One region of the Bradyrhizobium sp. USDA 4461 genome, then DNA from elsewhere that is predicted to be linked to it. Evidence: predicted binding sites of a transcription regulator. Region 1 holds the regulator's gene; the other holds the start of a gene.
The links. Region 1 encodes LexA, which represses DNA repair genes until DNA is damaged. Its sites were predicted from a motif close to TGTTCNNNNTGTGTTCNG; they were not measured.

Region 2: the regulator LexA is predicted to act here: its motif matches at 3,213-3,230, upstream of ACVINW_RS31655 (single-stranded DNA-binding protein).

What each region holds. Positions count from the first base shown of each region.
Region 1 is NZ_JBSRXM010000001.1:6,408,945-6,416,881, forward strand. Features, by position in the region: partial or broken gene ACVINW_RS30120 (ComEC/Rec2 family competence protein) at 1-746, shown strand, start outside; gene ACVINW_RS30125 (hypothetical protein) at 743-970, opposite strand; gene ACVINW_RS30130 (hypothetical protein) at 1,128-1,556, opposite strand; gene lexA (transcriptional repressor LexA) at 1,833-2,537, opposite strand; gene ACVINW_RS30140 (molybdopterin molybdotransferase MoeA) at 2,781-3,992, opposite strand; gene ACVINW_RS30145 (HAD family hydrolase) at 4,018-4,644, opposite strand; gene ACVINW_RS30150 (hypothetical protein) at 6,167-6,352, opposite strand; gene ACVINW_RS30155 (hypothetical protein) at 7,122-7,370, shown strand; gene ACVINW_RS30160 (hypothetical protein) at 7,410-7,637, shown strand; gene ACVINW_RS30165 (hypothetical protein) at 7,817-7,937, shown strand, end outside.
Region 2 is NZ_JBSRXM010000001.1:6,712,700-6,720,636, reverse strand. Features, by position in the region: gene ACVINW_RS31670 (outer membrane protein) at 309-968, opposite strand; gene ACVINW_RS31665 (outer membrane protein) at 1,220-1,972, opposite strand; gene ACVINW_RS31660 (outer membrane protein) at 2,207-2,950, opposite strand; gene ACVINW_RS31655 (single-stranded DNA-binding protein) at 3,400-3,888, shown strand; gene ACVINW_RS31650 (DUF2306 domain-containing protein) at 4,137-4,565, shown strand; gene gyrA (DNA gyrase subunit A) at 4,760-7,486, shown strand; gene ACVINW_RS31640 (potassium transporter Kup) at 7,605-7,937, opposite strand, start outside.

The sequences.
Region 1 (7,937 bases):
TGGGCTTTGGCATCGACTGGATGATCCTGGTGACGCAATGGGTCGCCGCGCTGCCCGGTGCGGTCGGCCGGATGGCGGCGTTCGGGATCGGGCCGCTGATCGCAGCCAGCGCGGGCCTGATCCTGCTCGGGCTGCTGCGCACGCCGCTGCGCTGGTCGGGCGCGGTGCTGCTGGTGGTGGCCTCGGTCTGGGCGCTCAGGGTGCCGCAGCCGGACGTGCTGATTTCCGCCGATGGCCGCAACGTCGCGGTGCGCGGCGGGGACGGGCGGTTGCATCTGATGCACAGCGCCAAGGATGCGTTTTTGGTCAAGGAGTGGCTGGCGGCGGACGCCGATGCGCGGACCGCCACTGATGCATCGCTCGGCGAGGGCGTCTCCTGCGATCCGAGCGGCTGCGTGGTCCAGGGGCCCGGCGGCGCCTTCGTCGCGCTGGCCAGCCGGCCGGAGGCGCTGGTGGATGATTGCGAGCGCGCGGCGCTGATCGTCACCGCCCGGCCGGCGCCGCGGGGCTGCGCGGCCTCGGTGGTCGACGCCGAGCGGCTGCGGCGTCACGGCGCGCTGGTGCTGCGGCGGACCAGTGACGGCTACGCCATCGATGCGGTCAAGCCCGGCGGGATCGACCGGCCATGGTCGCCTGCGGTTCCCGGCGACGGCGAGGCCGAGGCGACGCTCCGCGCCCCCGCCACCGCGCCACGGCCGGCCGTCGACGCCACGCCGGGGGAGAGCGATCTGCAGGGTGAGGATTAGCCGGGGTCTGGCGAGGGACCGGCCGGCAATTCGAACAGGCCGAGATGGTATTCGTCGGAATCGGGGCCGGCGTCGGGCTTCTTGACGAGGGTGAAGGACGCCTCGGGGAATTGCTGCCAGACCTTCAGGTCGTCAGCCGTCACCGTCAGCCAGCCGAACCGGAACATGTAGCGGCCCGGCTCCGTGACGCGTCCAGCCTTTTGCCATGTGACCTTTTCGACCACCGAGCAGGTTTCCGTAAGTGCACGTCCTCTGCGCCTGATGATGCGCCAAGGCGGCCGCCGACGGAAATCTCCTGCCGCGCCCCGGAACCCGACGTCCGGGGTCGCTCGAAATCGTTTCGGTCACTCGCCGCCGGGTCATCCTGCGGCGACGATGCGTTCAACCCAAAAACAGCGACGCAAATGCGGAGGGCCGCCGCTCCACAACCTTCGGCTTCTGCGCGACCGGCGGATGCAGTGCCGGCAATTGCAGCACGCTGACGCGCTGTCCCTCGACGAGCTGGGTCACCAGCACATGGCTGCCGTCGGGGAATTCGACCGCATCATGATGGCGATCCGGCACGTCGGGCTCGACTTCGTTGAACACGCCGACGCGGAAATTCAGCGTCTTGGTCCAGATCCAGCGGCTGTCGTAGCGAACGTTCTCGGCGAAAGCGAGCTCGGTGCCCGGCAGCATGCAGACCGCGACAGTCGGATCGTTCTCCGACGCAAAGCCGCGGGTCGACGTGCCGCGGAAGGTCGTGGTGATCAGCGTCTCTCCGACAATGGCGGGGCGCGATGCCACGGCGTGCAGACTATAGTCACACATCGGATGGCTCCTCAAATGGAGGTAGCGACCCGTGCCTCTCCTTGAGGCATAGGGCCTCTACCAGAGTGGACGATAGCGAACGAGTGTCAGCTCGTTTCTGGGCGATTGTACGACTCGCCCGAGACCGCCTCAATCACAAACACGCGACACTGCGTGAGAGGTATCGGAGCGCATCGAGCAGGCCGCATGCCGCGCTATCTTCCAAGGAACGATCCGATCTGTCGCTCGTTCCTCGCCGCCGCAAGTATTTGCCTCGCCGCCGCAACTATTTGCAATTCAGTACTTGCGATAGAGCCCGATCAGCTTGCCCTGGATGCGGACCCGGTTCGGCGGCAGGATGCGCACTTCATAGGCGGTGTTGGCCGGCTCCAGCGCGATCGAAGCGCCGCGGCGGCGGAAGCGCTTCAGGGTCGCTTCCTCCTCGTCGATCAGCGCCACCACGATGTCGCCGGTGTTGGCGACGTCGTTGCGCTGGATCAGCGCCATGTCGCCGTCGAGAATGCCGGCATCGACCATCGAGTCGCCGCGCACCTCCAGCGCATAATGCTCGCCGGAGCCGAGCATGTCGGGCGGCACGCTGATGGTGTGGCTGCGGGTCTGCAGCGCCTCGATCGGCGTACCGGCAGCGATCCGGCCCATGACCGGGACCGCGACCGGTCGATTGCCGTCATCCTCGGCGATCGGCGGTGTAGAGGTGCGCTTGCCGAGGGTGCCTTCGATGACGCTCGGGGTGAAGCCGCGTCGGCCGTTGCCGCCGCCGGCCGACAGCTCGGGCAGCTTGATGACTTCGATGGCGCGGGCGCGGTTGGGCAGGCGGCGGATGAAGCCGCGCTCCTCCAGCGCAGTGATCAGGCGGTGGATACCGGACTTCGAGCGCAGGTCGAGCGCATCCTTCATCTCGTCGAAGGAGGGCGGGACGCCGGCCTCTTTCAGACGTTCATTGATGAAACGCAGAAGTTCGTACTGTTTGCGCGTGAGCATCTCGAGTATTCCCCCGGTTGATAGCGTCGTTCGATTCCGAGACTCTTCGGTGGGATCTGCAGACCGGGCCTGACCAAGGGAGCATGGTGCTTGCTGCAAGCGCTCCTGGGCGGCCTCCCGATTGTAGACACCAGTACTCGAAACAAATCATGAACGGACACTATATGTTCGATATGTGTTCCGCAACCACTTAATTTCCGGTGAACACGCCCGGCGGCGCACAATCGCCGCGGTGAGAAAACCCTATTCGGGCAGCATCAGGATCTCGCATTCGCTGCCGGCGACGGCGGCCGGCGCAAACGGCGGACGCACGAGAAGTGCCCGTGCCGCAGCGAGATTCCCGAGCAGCGAAGAATCCTGCTGCATCACGGGCGTTGCGATCAGCGTGCCGTCGTCGCGCGTCTCGAGACGCGCGCGCAGATAGTCCTCGCGCTGGTCGTTGGCAGCGAGGTCGCGGCCGAGCAAAGCGGTCGCGCGGCGATGATGAATCGCTTTTCGGCCGCTCAGCGCCCGAATCAACGGCACCAGAAACAGGAAGGCGCAGACATAGGACGACACCGGATTGCCGGGCAGGCCGATCACCCGCATCGCCCCGAGCCGGCCATGCATCATCGGCTTGCCGGGCCGCATCGCGATCCGCCAGAACGCCATCGCGACGCCCTCGGCCTCCAGCGACCGCTTGACCAGGTCGTGGTCACCGACCGAGGCGCCGCCGGTCGTGATCAGGATGTCGGCTCCGGTGTCGCGGGCCCGGCGGATGCCGGCCGTGGTGGCCTCAACCGTATCGGCGGCAATCCCGAGATCGATGGTCTCGGCGCCTTCGGCACGCGCCAGCGCCCGCAGCGCATAGCCGTTGGAATAGACGATCTGGCCGGGTCCGGGCTGCGAGCCCGGCATCACCAGCTCGTCGCCGGTCGCCAGCACCGCGACCTTCGGCCGGCGATGCACGGCGACTTCCGGATGGTTCATGGCGGCGGCCAGCGACAGCGCGCGGTCGGAGAGGCGGCTGCCGGCGGCGAGCAGAACGTCACCCTCGCGGAAGTCGACACCGGCGGGGCGGATGTGCCGTCCAACGGCGGCAGCCTCGGTGATCGTGATGTGGTCGCCGTCGACGGCGGTGTCCTCCTGGATGATGACGGCGTCGGCGCCGTCGGGGATCACGCCGCCGGTGAAGATCCGCACCGCTTCGCCTGAGGCGACCGTGCGCTCGAACGGCCGGCCGGCGGCGACTTCGCCGATCACCTTGAGCCGCGCCTTCAGGTCAGCCGCATCGGCGGCGCGCACCGCATAGCCGTCCATCGCCGACATCGGCTGCGGCGGCTGGGTGCGCCGCGCGGCGAGGTCGCGTGCCAGGGTGCGGTGATAGGCGGCATCGAGCGCGACCATCTCCTCCGGCAGCGGTTCGGCGCCGGCCAGGACGGCGGACAGGGCATCGGCAACCGGCATCAGGGCCACGCTCGGAGCTCCTCAAGTCCAGGGTTCAAATACCGAGCGCGGTCAGCGCCCTTGCCACGTCATCCGTCGATGTCACGTGGACGGCATGAAGGCCGCGCGCCCGCGCGCCTTCGATATTGGCGGCCAGGTCGTCGAAGAACAGGATCCGCGACGCCGGCACGCCGATGGCTTTTACCACATGATCGTAGGCCGCGGCGTCGGGTTTCCGATAGCCGATGCTCGAGGACAGGAACACGGTGCGGAAATGGCTCAGCAACTCGGCGTGGACAACCGAGAAATGCGCGACATGGGCCGGATTGGTGTTGGAGAACGCATAGAGCGGCATCCGCTTCGCCGCGGCCGCGAGCAGGGGGGCGATATCGGGCATCTCGCCGGTGAAGATCGCATTCCAGCCTTCGAGGAACTGGGCGTCCGTGAGGTCGATGCCGAGCGTCCGGCGCAGGTTTTCGAAGAACGCCGCATCGTCGATCCGGCCGATCTCGTGATGCTTGAAGCTGTCGTCGACGACAAAGCGCGTGGCGAGGTCGGACGGCGCGCAGCCGGCATGCTGCGCCCAGTGCGCCATCACCTTGTCAAAGTCGATGTCGAGCACGACGCGGCCGATATCGAACAGCAGCACGTCGACGGAATCGGGGAGGGGGTGCGAGGTCATTGCGTGGAACCATGTACGAAAATTGCGGGCAGGCGGCAATGTCCCCGATTTGTGCGGGAGGCATGCGACTGATGTGCTGACAGTGGCTCCCGCTCGATCCATAGCTTCGCATGCTCGCGCCACAATTTCAGTGTCGTCCCGGCCTAGTGCGCAATTGCGCACGGGGGCCGGGGCCCATAACCACAGGGTTGTGTTGTTGAAAACAAGCTGTGGCCCCAGCGTCGCGCAACAATTCGCTTTTGGGGTAATGGGTCCCGGGCCTTCGCCGGGACGACGGCGAATGTGTGGCGCCGCTTGTGAATCATACGTCCGCATTCTCGCGACATGATTTGTCCGAGTCTTGCTTCTCGTTCCGCCCTCTCCGTTGGTGAGGGCGCAGGGAAAGCCGGGTGCCGATCGCACCCATGGGCCCCGAGCAATGGGGTAGAAAGCTCGGGGGTAGGACCACAGGTGTAACGCGGAGCAATCCGGCTTTCCCTGCGCGATGGCTTACGGCTTATACGTGCTCTCCCCGGCGAGACTTGGCTTTGTTGTCACCGTCTTCACAACGCGCATTGCGCAATCGGAAGAGACACCTACCGCTAGGGCGTCAGGCCTGCACGATTTCGCCGTCCGCCTCATGCGCGTTCGTCAACTGCGCATTCGGCGTCCACCGCATCTCGACCCGCGTTCGTGACGACCGCGAAGCGCCCCTCGTGTCGGGTGAGACGGGGAATTCATACACCGAGTTGCGCTTCGGATAAAGCGAAATATTTTCGCGCACGGTGATTGACAGGTTTTGCTGAGTTGCCCGTCGTGTCCGGACCGCAACACCCTGCAAACACATCGCCGTCCGACGTGTGCCCTCAGCGGGCTGCACCCTTCTTCTCCAGGCGTCCAGGAGCGGCCGACGTCGATAATCGCGCCCCTCGCTGGGCCGTCTCTTGTCGGGCGATCGCTCATTAGGAACGACAGCACCTGGCACCGCGTATTGGATAACAAACGCCACCCAACAGGAACGGCAGGTCGGCGTTTCCGGTGCCCTTGGCTCTGTCCCCGAGCCAGGGGCACACCTTCGTGGTCTTCAGGGGCGTGTCATCACCGCGCCTAATGTGTCGTAGGCGGCGATATCGTTCCAACGACTTCCATGTCTTCTTTCCGCACAGTCACCCAGCGTCCTGTCTCGGCAGCGATCTTTCGAGCTATTCTTACAGCGGCATCCTCGTCCGCCAATTCAAGCATGATGATGCTGCCTTTCCCCGAGAAGGCGTCGGGGTTTGAAATGTTGATGATGAATAGGGGTCCTTTTGGAAGGATCATCGGAGTGCCCCAGCCCGCAGAAGCCAGCATCGCATCACGCGATACCCTGTGCTTTCGTGCGCGGCGACACCGTGCAACCGCTACCAAGTTCCCGCCTTAACCTGGTTAAAGTACGTGGGATGTCGCGCAACTCGAAAATGGAGCTTTCGCATCGGTCCAGCAATCATGTTGCTCCGGTCCGCCCGCCGACGCGTTGGACGCTTTGCTTGCAAACCGTACGGCTTCACTTGCTTGGATGCTTCTCAATGGTCGCCTTGGCCCTGGCGATCGCCTCTTGAGTGCTCTGGAAGGTTTGCGTTCTGATCGGAGGACCGCCCGCAAGAGGCGTGATCTCGACGAGGAAGCCGCCGCCTCGCTGCTCGACGATCGTTAGACGATGACCCTGATATTCGATCGGCTCGGCTGACATTTCGGATGCCGTTTGGACGATGGATGCGCGACAAGCCTATGAAGGCATTGCAGCCCCCGGGGTTGCTAGGAACTTCTCGATCTCGAGGGCACGCCGGGCTTCAAGTGACTTCCTCAGCATGCGTTCACGTTCGGCTCCAGGCGGCAAGCCGCTTGCCCTGGTCCTGGCCGTTTCGGCAAGCTTTAGCAGTCTGAAGGTCAGTGACGTCGTTTGCTTAACCCGATTTCGTCGTTTCTTTCCCATGGCGTTCGGCCCGCGCGAACAATTGTCGCGCGAATTCGGCCACCAATGGCCTTGCATGGCATCTACATAGGTTAATCCAGTGCTGGCGGAATTTTTGCTGCGGGCAGGAACCAACTGGCGCGAGCATGCGGGGTGACGTGGCTGACGGCGTGTTCGGTCAGGGACGACGAGAGCCGAAACGTTCTCGTCGCTTCACGCCCGTTGTTTCTGAAATCCGAATTGGTGGAGCGGCCGCTGTTTGGGGCTCAGCGAAATTAGGACATGGCTTCTGACATGCATTTTTAAATGCGGGTCTCGGAGACGAGATGCAAACTGCGGGGATGTTGACACCTCATCGAATGGACAGCGTGGAGATGGGCTTTCTCGGCTTTGCCGGAATGTCATTCATCGCGCTCGTCGCCAGCGTGAGCTGGCTCCTGACCGGGTGACGCCGAACACGATGGACGAACGGACCTTGGCCTCAGTGTGGTGCCCACTCGCTGGGGCCCTTTCTTTCCGAGCTCCCTGGACTGGAGGCGGGTGAGGGATGCCCCACCTGGATGCTTGCCTGGGAGTTCTGCGCCGACTGATCGCAGAAGGCGACGTGAACCGCATTGCGCTGGCCGAGAGAGCGGTCAACGAGTATTGGGACGCGACCTTGCTTGGAGCCAGGAGGAGCGGACTCCGGCTCCTCCAGCAAGACGTGCTGACGCAGCTCAATGCCGTTGTGGGAGATCAGCGCGGCTTCGCCGAAACGGTGAATGCTTACATCGAGAAAAAGCTAGGCTCGGCATAACCCGGCCAGGGTCGCCGGATCGCCCCATCGAGCGCTTCCGTGCCACTCGATGCAAAACTTGTTTCCTCCCTGGCGTCATCCGCCGACGGTCTTCTCAAGGGCGACCAGCAAGCCGAAGACCGATCCCGTCACAGCGAGGAAGGCAGCAAAATAGTAAATGCGGTACATGACTGGTCGATCTGTTCCGGTCTAGCCGAGGAGATTGAATTTCGCCCAAGCGTTCCTCAGTGGGCGTTCCCGAACGCGATGCGCCGCAAGATCGGTTGAGCTACCTCGCCGCAATCGACTGTTGCACGCCATGTCGGTTCCTCGTCTCGCTTCATCGCCGGCCGTGCGCGAGCTCTGCAGGCGACGCTCATCGAGACCGGTCGTTCCTCGAACGCGAATGGAACAGTCGGCAAACCAATGTTTTTCCGTACATGGTTGGATTCGTTTGGAGGCCACCCATGCGGGACGATTATGACATCTTTGCCCACTCGGACCTTTGGTTGGCTGCGGTGGTTGCCTGCGCGCCCTCGATATTGATCGTCACGCTGATGATCATGTCGCTGATCGAGCCGCAGTTCC
Region 2 (7,937 bases), 300 kb from region 1:
CCGGTGATGCCGGGAGCTTGCGCCGATGAGTGTGAAGACTGGAACGTAGGAAGAACGGCCGGCAATTTCCAGTGCTGAATAGCGGCCATCAACGGATAGTTTGCCGGATGGCAGCAGCCGGCAGCAGGATGGGTTCCGAAATGCAAAAAGGCCGGCGCGAGGCCGGCCTTTCGGTGCGATCCGATGCTGGATCCGCCTGGTCCGTTGCCTAAAGCGCGATGAGATTGGATCGAATCGTCATCGCGCCTTAGGTCTTTGTTTGACATGATCTTTCCGGAAAACCGCTTCGCACTTTTCCGGATCATGCTTTAGTACTTGGCGACGATCGGGCCGCCGAAGTGATAGTTCACGCCGAACTGCACGCTGTGCAGGTTGAGGTCGCCGGAGGCAACGCCGAAGTAGGTCTCGCTGCCGAGGCTGCGATACAGGTACTCGCCCTTGATCGACCACTGCGGGGCGATGAACGCCTCGATGCCGGCGCCGACGGTCCAGCCGGAGTGGAAGTTGCTCTGCGAGACGGTGGCGCCGAGCGCGGTGACGCTGATCTCGTTGTCGACCCAGGCATAGCCGCCGGTGCCGTAGAACAGCACCTTGTCGACCGCGAAGCCGAAGCGGCCGCGCACGGTGCCGAGCGCGTCGATCTTGCTCTTCGCGGTGACGCCGAGCGCGCTGACCGACGCATCGACGTCAGCCCAGGCGCCGTCGGCCTCGAGGCCGTACACGATGTTGCCGGCCTGCCAGTTGTAGCCGATGGTGCCGCCGCCGAAGCCGCCTTCCATCTTCGGATTGCCGGAGTTCTCGCTGGCGTAACCGCCGAAGCCACCGATGTAGAAGCCGGTCCAGTTGGTGATCGCGACCGGCGGCGGAGCCTTCACGTAGGGGGCGCGCGCGCCGAGATCGGCGGCCATTGCCGGTGCAATTGCGCTGAGGGCAAACATGCCGGCCGAGGCCAGCAAAACATTCCTGATTTTCAAAGTCCAAATTCCCGTTTTTCTTGCCACATTTTCTTATTGTCCCCTTCAAACATTGAAGGGAGCGTCACAGCAGTGTCGCGTGACGATCACGTGTTTCTACATAGAAATCTCGGAAGTTGTGTATCCGTGAAACCACAATGCACGGAAAACAGCCGCGCCGTGTGCTTGCGCAACGAAAAGGCCGGCGCGAGGCCGGCCTTTATTTTGATGTGAACGCGCGCGTCGCGCGATCAACCGCAGCAGGCTCAGTATTTCGCTGCTACGACCGGGCTTGCGGCGTTGAAATGGTAATTGATGCCGAGCTTGACGGTGTGGAAGGTGTCTTTCCACTCCGAGCGATCGTTGAGCGCGGGCGTGTACTGGATCGGCGCAACCTTGCCGAGATCGATGTAGTTGTACTCGAGCTTGGCCGACCAGTTCGCGGCGAACATGTATTCGACGCCGGCGCCGAGGGTCCAGCCCCAGCGGGTGTCGCTGGCCGAGGCCGAGGGCGGCGCGAGGCCGGCATTGTAGCGATGCAGGATGTCGCCGACCGCAGCGCCGCCGCTGACGAACCACAGCGTGGCGCCGTCGGCGTAACCGAGCCGGCCCTTGATGTCGCCGAAGCTGCGCAGCTCGGTGTAGTAGGTGTCGAGCACGCTTGGCGGTCCGACATTGATCACGTTGGAGCGGCCGGTGATCGAGGCCCAATGGTAGGCGCCCTCGATGCCGAACACGGCAGGGCCGGCCTGGACGTTGTAGCCGATCACGCCGCCAATGAAGCCGCCGCCGGTGGTGTAGCTTTGCGTGCCGATGAACGTCGCATCGTTCGGAGCGCCGAGATAGGTCTCGCTGCTGGTGCCCCAGCCGCCGCCGCCCTGGGCGCCGAGATAGAAGCCGTTCCAGCTGGTCAGGGGCGCGGCAACCGCCGGCTGGGGGGCCTTTGCGGCAAGGTCAGCCGCCGACACGGACGAAACGCTGAGCACGGCGAGGCCGGCTGCACACAGAAGCTGCTTCATGGATCCATCCCGCTTCGATTCGATCATCGCAGGACAGGCTACCATTGCAGGTTGCAGATCGGGCGTAGCGCCCGCGCAACACCGGTAACATTTTGATTTTACTGTATATTTTACGATTTATTAGGATTTAACCATGTCGATTCGGGGGCGGGGCTCAACTCGCAACCGACCCCGGCAAACAGAAAGGCCGGCACAAGGCCGGCCTTTCGTGTCGATCCAATCCGTGTCGCGCAATCAATAGCGCGCAACCACCGGGCCGCCCCACTTGTAGTTCACGCGGACGGTGACGAGGTCGACGTCCTGGCGGTCGCGGATGGTGCTCAACAGCGCTCCACCGGGCGTGGTGAGGTTGTAGTTCTTGTCCTGCATGAACAGGTGGTCGTATTCGACACCAGCGGTCCAGTTCGGCGCGAAGCCGAACTCGATGCCGGCGCCGATGGTGCCGCCCCAGCGGGTGTCGCTGGCGCTGCCGGCGAGCACGCCGGTCGGCGTAACGAAGGTGCTGAAGCGATTGTCGGTCAGCGCCGCACCGCCCTTGGCGTAGAGCAGCACGTTGTTGACGGCGTAGCCGATCTGGCCGGTGAACAGGCCGAACGCGTCGATCTTGGTCTGGTTGGTGAACAGGCCCGGGAAGATCGCGCTGTTGTTGCTGCCCTTCAGGTCAGCCCAGTCGCCCTGCGCTTCGAGGCCGAACACCCAGGCGCCGGCCTGCCAGCGATAGCCGATCTGGCCACCGGCGACGCCGCCGGTTGCGTCATGGCAGCCATCCGATCCGATGAAGATGCCGGCGGGGACCTGGTCCCAGCAATTGTGACTCGAGCCCCAGCCGCCGTTGGCGCCGATGTAGAAGCCGCTCCAGTCATAGACGGCAGCGATCATTGGCGGCGCCTTGGTGTACGGGCGCGCCGCGAGGTCGGCGGCCGCGGCAGGCGCAGCAAACGCAATCAGAGCAACCGTCCCGAGCAAAAACTTCTTCATCGTCAATCTCCCCAGCTCCCCGATCGGCTTCCAAAGGTCCCGAAGCGCGATCCCAGACGCGAGCGCCCGTCCGTTGGTTGATAGCTATACGCCGATTCAACCGGAAAGGCCGTCTCCCAAATGCCACACTCGGGGAAGAAGTGCCGCCGGAATAAGGCGCTGATTTGTTTATTGTTTTTCTGACGTCGCGTCGCCGGCGGGCGGCTGGGAGCGAAGCCGGCTGCCATATCATCGCCACGGACGGCCTCTACGGCTGGTTGTGGCGAACAAAACTGGAACATTCCCGGCCGGGATGCTATATCTGATTATCGTGGATAACCGTGCGACGGCGGAGGGCGCCAAGCCGCCGCCGGCGTATAGGGTCATCCACGACGCCTGCAATGTAAGTGGCGAAGGTTGAGAGTGGCGGCCGATGTCCGGACGCCCGGTTTTTGAGTGGAGATGATGCGATGGCAGGAAGCGTGAACAAGGTGATCCTGGTTGGAAACCTCGGCAAGGATCCGGAGATCCGGCGGACCCAGGACGGTCGTCCGATCGCCAATCTGTCCATCGCCACCTCGGAGACCTGGCGCGACAAGGGCACCGGCGAGCGCAAGGAAAAGACCGAGTGGCACCGCGTCGTGATCTTCAACGAGGGCCTCTGCAAGGTCGCCGAGCAGTACCTGAAGAAGGGCGCCAAGGTGTACATCGAGGGTCAGTTGCAGACCCGCAAATGGACCGACCAGAGCGGCGTCGAGAAGTACTCGACTGAAGTCGTGCTGCAGGGCTTCAACTCCAACCTCACCATGCTCGACGGGCGCGGCGGTGGCGGCAGCAGCTTCTCCGATGATGGCGGCAGCGATTTCGGCTCGTCCGGTCCGGTCAGCTCGGCGCCGCGCCGTGCGGTCGCCGCCGGCGGCAGCCGCAACAGCGACATGGACGACGACATCCCGTTCTGAGCGTGCGCTCGGACACCGCGTCAGCCGCCGTTCCGTGACGATCATTTGCCGGAACGGTGGTTCGATGTGTCGCGACAGTTTCCTCATGTGAATTATGAGGATAACTTTCTAACGGCTTGCAGCGTCTCGCCCAGATGGCGGCGCTCAGAGCCGGTTCCCGCGACTTTGACACAGGTCAATGTGAATGATATTTACATTACCCAGCGGTGAGCGAGGCTTTGCCGCGGATCAATTCGAGGGCCGCCATCATGAGCCTCGCGCCATTGCTCGACGCCGCGCCTGCGATCCCGCTCCATGCCTTTGCCGCCATGGCCGCCTTCGTGCTCGGCTCCATCCAGCTTGCCGCGCCGAAGGGCACGCTGCCGCACCGGACGCTGGGTTGGATCTGGGTGATCCTGATGCTGGTGGTCGCCGGAAGCTCGTTCTGGATCCACCAGATCCGCCTGCTCGGGCCGTGGAGCCCGATCCATCTGCTGTCGATCTTCTCGCTGCTCATGCTGGTGCTCGGCGTCATGGCCGCGCGGCGTCACAACGTCCGCCGCCACAAATACACGATGATTGGCATCTTCTTCGGCACGCTGGTCATTGCCGGGCTGTTCACGTTCATGCCCGGGCGGATCATGCATGCGGTGGTTTTCGGCCAGCGATGGGATGGGCAAATAGCGAATGGGGAGTAGCGAAGAGGGCGTTTTCCACTCGCTATTCGCCATTCGCCACGCGCTTCTCGACCAAGCGGCCGTGGTCCTGCCGACCCACCCGTAAGTCCATGAAAAAACGAACGGAAAAACGGCCTGCGGGAGCCGGGCAAGGGTGGTTTTCGGGCCATCGATACGCTATATGATTCCCCAGTAGAACCGACCGGATTTCCCCTTTGTCCGATAACGACGACCACAAGCCCGGCGAGCCGCCGGGGCCCTCAGATATTCGTCCCGTTTCCATTCTCGACGAGATGAAGAAGTCCTACCTCGATTACGCGATGAGCGTGATCGTGTCGCGTGCGCTGCCCGATGCGCGCGACGGGCTCAAGCCGGTGCACCGGCGCATCCTCTACTCGATGCATGAGCAGGGACACACCCCGGACAAGAAATACGTCAAGTCCGCGCGCGTGGTCGGCGACGTGATCGGTAAATATCACCCGCACGGCGACCAGTCGATTTACGACGCGATGGTCCGCATGGCGCAGGATTTCTCCCTGCGCGTGCCGCTGATCGACGGCCAGGGCAACTTCGGTTCGATCGACGGCGATCCGCCGGCCGCCTATCGATATACCGAAGCGCGGCTGACGCGCGCGGCACTGGCCGTCCTTGCCGACATCGACATGGAGACCGTCGATTTCCAGCCGAACTACGACAATTCGGAGCAGGAGCCGTCGGTTCTGCCGGCCCGCTTTCCGAACCTTCTGGTCAACGGCGCCGGCGGCATTGCCGTCGGCATGGCGACCAACATCCCGCCGCACAATCTCGGCGAGGTGGTCGACGCCTGCGTCGCGCTGATCGACAATCCGGCGCTCACGATCGACGAGTTGATCGACATCATTCCCGGACCTGATTTCCCGACCGGTGGCGTCATCCTGGGCCGCCAGGGCATCCGCTCGGCCTACCATCTCGGCCGCGGCTCGATCGTGATGCGCGGCAAGGTGACGATCGACACCATCCGCAAGGACCGCGAAGCGATCATCATCTCCGAAATTCCCTATCAGGTGAACAAGGCGACGATGGTCGAGCGCATTGCCGACCTCGTGAAAGAGAAGAAGATCGAGGGCATCGGCGACCTGCGCGACGAGTCCGACCGCGACGGCTATCGCGTCGTGATCGAGCTGAAGCGCGAAGCGGTGCCCGATGTGGTGCTCAACCAGCTCTACCGTTTCACGCCGCTGCAGACCAATTTCCCCGCCAACATGCTGGCGCTGGATTCCGGCCGTCCGCAGACCATGAATCTGAAGGACCTGCTCAACATCTTCGTCGCGTTCCGCGAGCAGGTGGTGACAAGGCGGACCAAGTTCCTGCTCGGCAAGGCCCGCGACCGCGCCCACATCCTGGTCGGCCTTGCGATCGCGGTCGCAAACATCGACGAGATCATCCGCGTCATCCGGACCTCGCCCGATCCGAACACCGCGCGCGAGGCCCTGATGTCGCGCGACTGGCCGGCGCGCGACGTCGAGGCGATGATCACGCTGATCGACGATCCCCGCCATCGCATCAACGAGGACGGCACGCTGCGGCTGTCGATGGAGCAGGCGAGGGCGATCCTCGACCTCCGGCTGCAACGCTTGACCGCGCTCGGGCGCGACGAGATTTCCGAAGAGCTCGACAAGCTCGCGGCCGAGATCGCCGACTATCTCGACATCCTCCGGTCGCGTGCCCGCGTGCAGGACATCGTCAAGACCGAACTCGCCGAGGTGAAGCAGCAGTTCGCCACGGCGCGCAAGACCGAGATCATCGAGCAGGAAGGCGAGGTCGAGGACGAGGACCTGATCCAGCGCGAGGACATGGTCGTCACCGTGTCGCATGCCGGCTACGTCAAGCGCGTGCCGCTGTCGACCTACCGGGCGCAACGCCGCGGCGGCAAGGGCCGCGCCGGCATGCAGACCCGCGACGAGGATTTCGTCTCGCGGCTGTTCGTGGCCTCCACGCACACGCCGGTGCTGTTCTTCTCGTCGCGCGGCCAGGTCTACAAGGAGAAGGTCTGGCGGCTGCCGATGGCCGCTCCGAACGCGCGCGGCAAGGCGCTGATCAACATCCTGCCGCTGGAGCAGGGCGAGCGCATCACCACGATCATGCCGCTGCCGGAGGATGAATCCTCCTGGGGCAATCTCGACGTGATGTTCGCGACGACAGGCGGCACCGTCCGCCGCAACAAGCTGTCCGACTTCGTCGACGTCCGCCGCTCCGGCATCATCGCCATGAAGCTCGGGGAGGGCGAGGCGATCGTCGACGTGCAGATCTGCACCGAGCATGACGACGTGCTGCTGACCGCCGCCGGCGGGCAGTGCATCCGCTTCCCGGTCACCGATGTGCGCGTCTTCACCGGCCGCACCTCGATGGGCGTCCGCGGCATTGCGCTGGCCGAGGCCGACAGGCTGATCTCGCTGGCGATCCTGCGCCATGTCGAGACCACCTCGGACGAGCGCTCGGCCTACTTGAAGATGCGCCGCGCGGTGGCCGGCGAGGCCGCGACCGAGGAGCCGGTCGAGGCCGAGGGCGAGGAGACCGCGAATGCGATCCAGCTGTCGCAGGAGCGCTATGCCGAGCTGTCGGCCGCCGAGCAGGTGGTGCTGACCGTCTCGGTCAACGGCTACGGCAAGCGGACCTCGTCCTACGAGTACCGCACCACCGGCCGCGGCGGCAAAGGCATCGTCGCGATGAGCGTCAACAACCGCAACGGCAACCTCGTGGCGTCGTTCCCGGTCGAGGATGCCGACCAGATCATGCTGGTCACCGACAAGGGACAGCTGATCCGCTGCCCGGTGGCCGACATCCGCGTCGCCGGCCGCTCGACCCAGGGCGTGATCGTGTTCGACACCGCCGAGGACGAGCACGTGGTCTCGGTCGAGCACATTCCGGAAGAGGAAAACGGCGAGAACGGCAACGGCGGCTAAGGCCGCCGGGGCCGATCTCGTAGCCCGGATGGAGCGAAGCGAAATCCGGGGGTCTGTCGACGCAGCACGCTGGTCCCGGATTGCGCTGCGCTTCATCCGGGCTACGCGGACGATGAGATCAGATCTCGATCTCGGTGCCGAACTCCACGACCTGGCCGGTGGGTACGCCGAAGAACGCCGCCGACCGCTCGGCGTTGCGTTGCAGGAAGGCGAACAGCGATTCCCGCCACACCCACATGCCCGGAATGTCCTCGCGCGGGATGATAGTCTCGCGGCCGATGTAGTAGGTCACGTCGGAGAGATCGATGCCGGGCAGCTTGGCCTGCCGGCAGGCGGTCTTCAGCCCCTCATAGATCGTCGGATACTGCATGAAGCCATAATGCAGGATGATGCGCGTGATGCCCGGGCTGATCTCGATCACGTCGGCGCGGTCCTCGTCGGGAATCCGCGG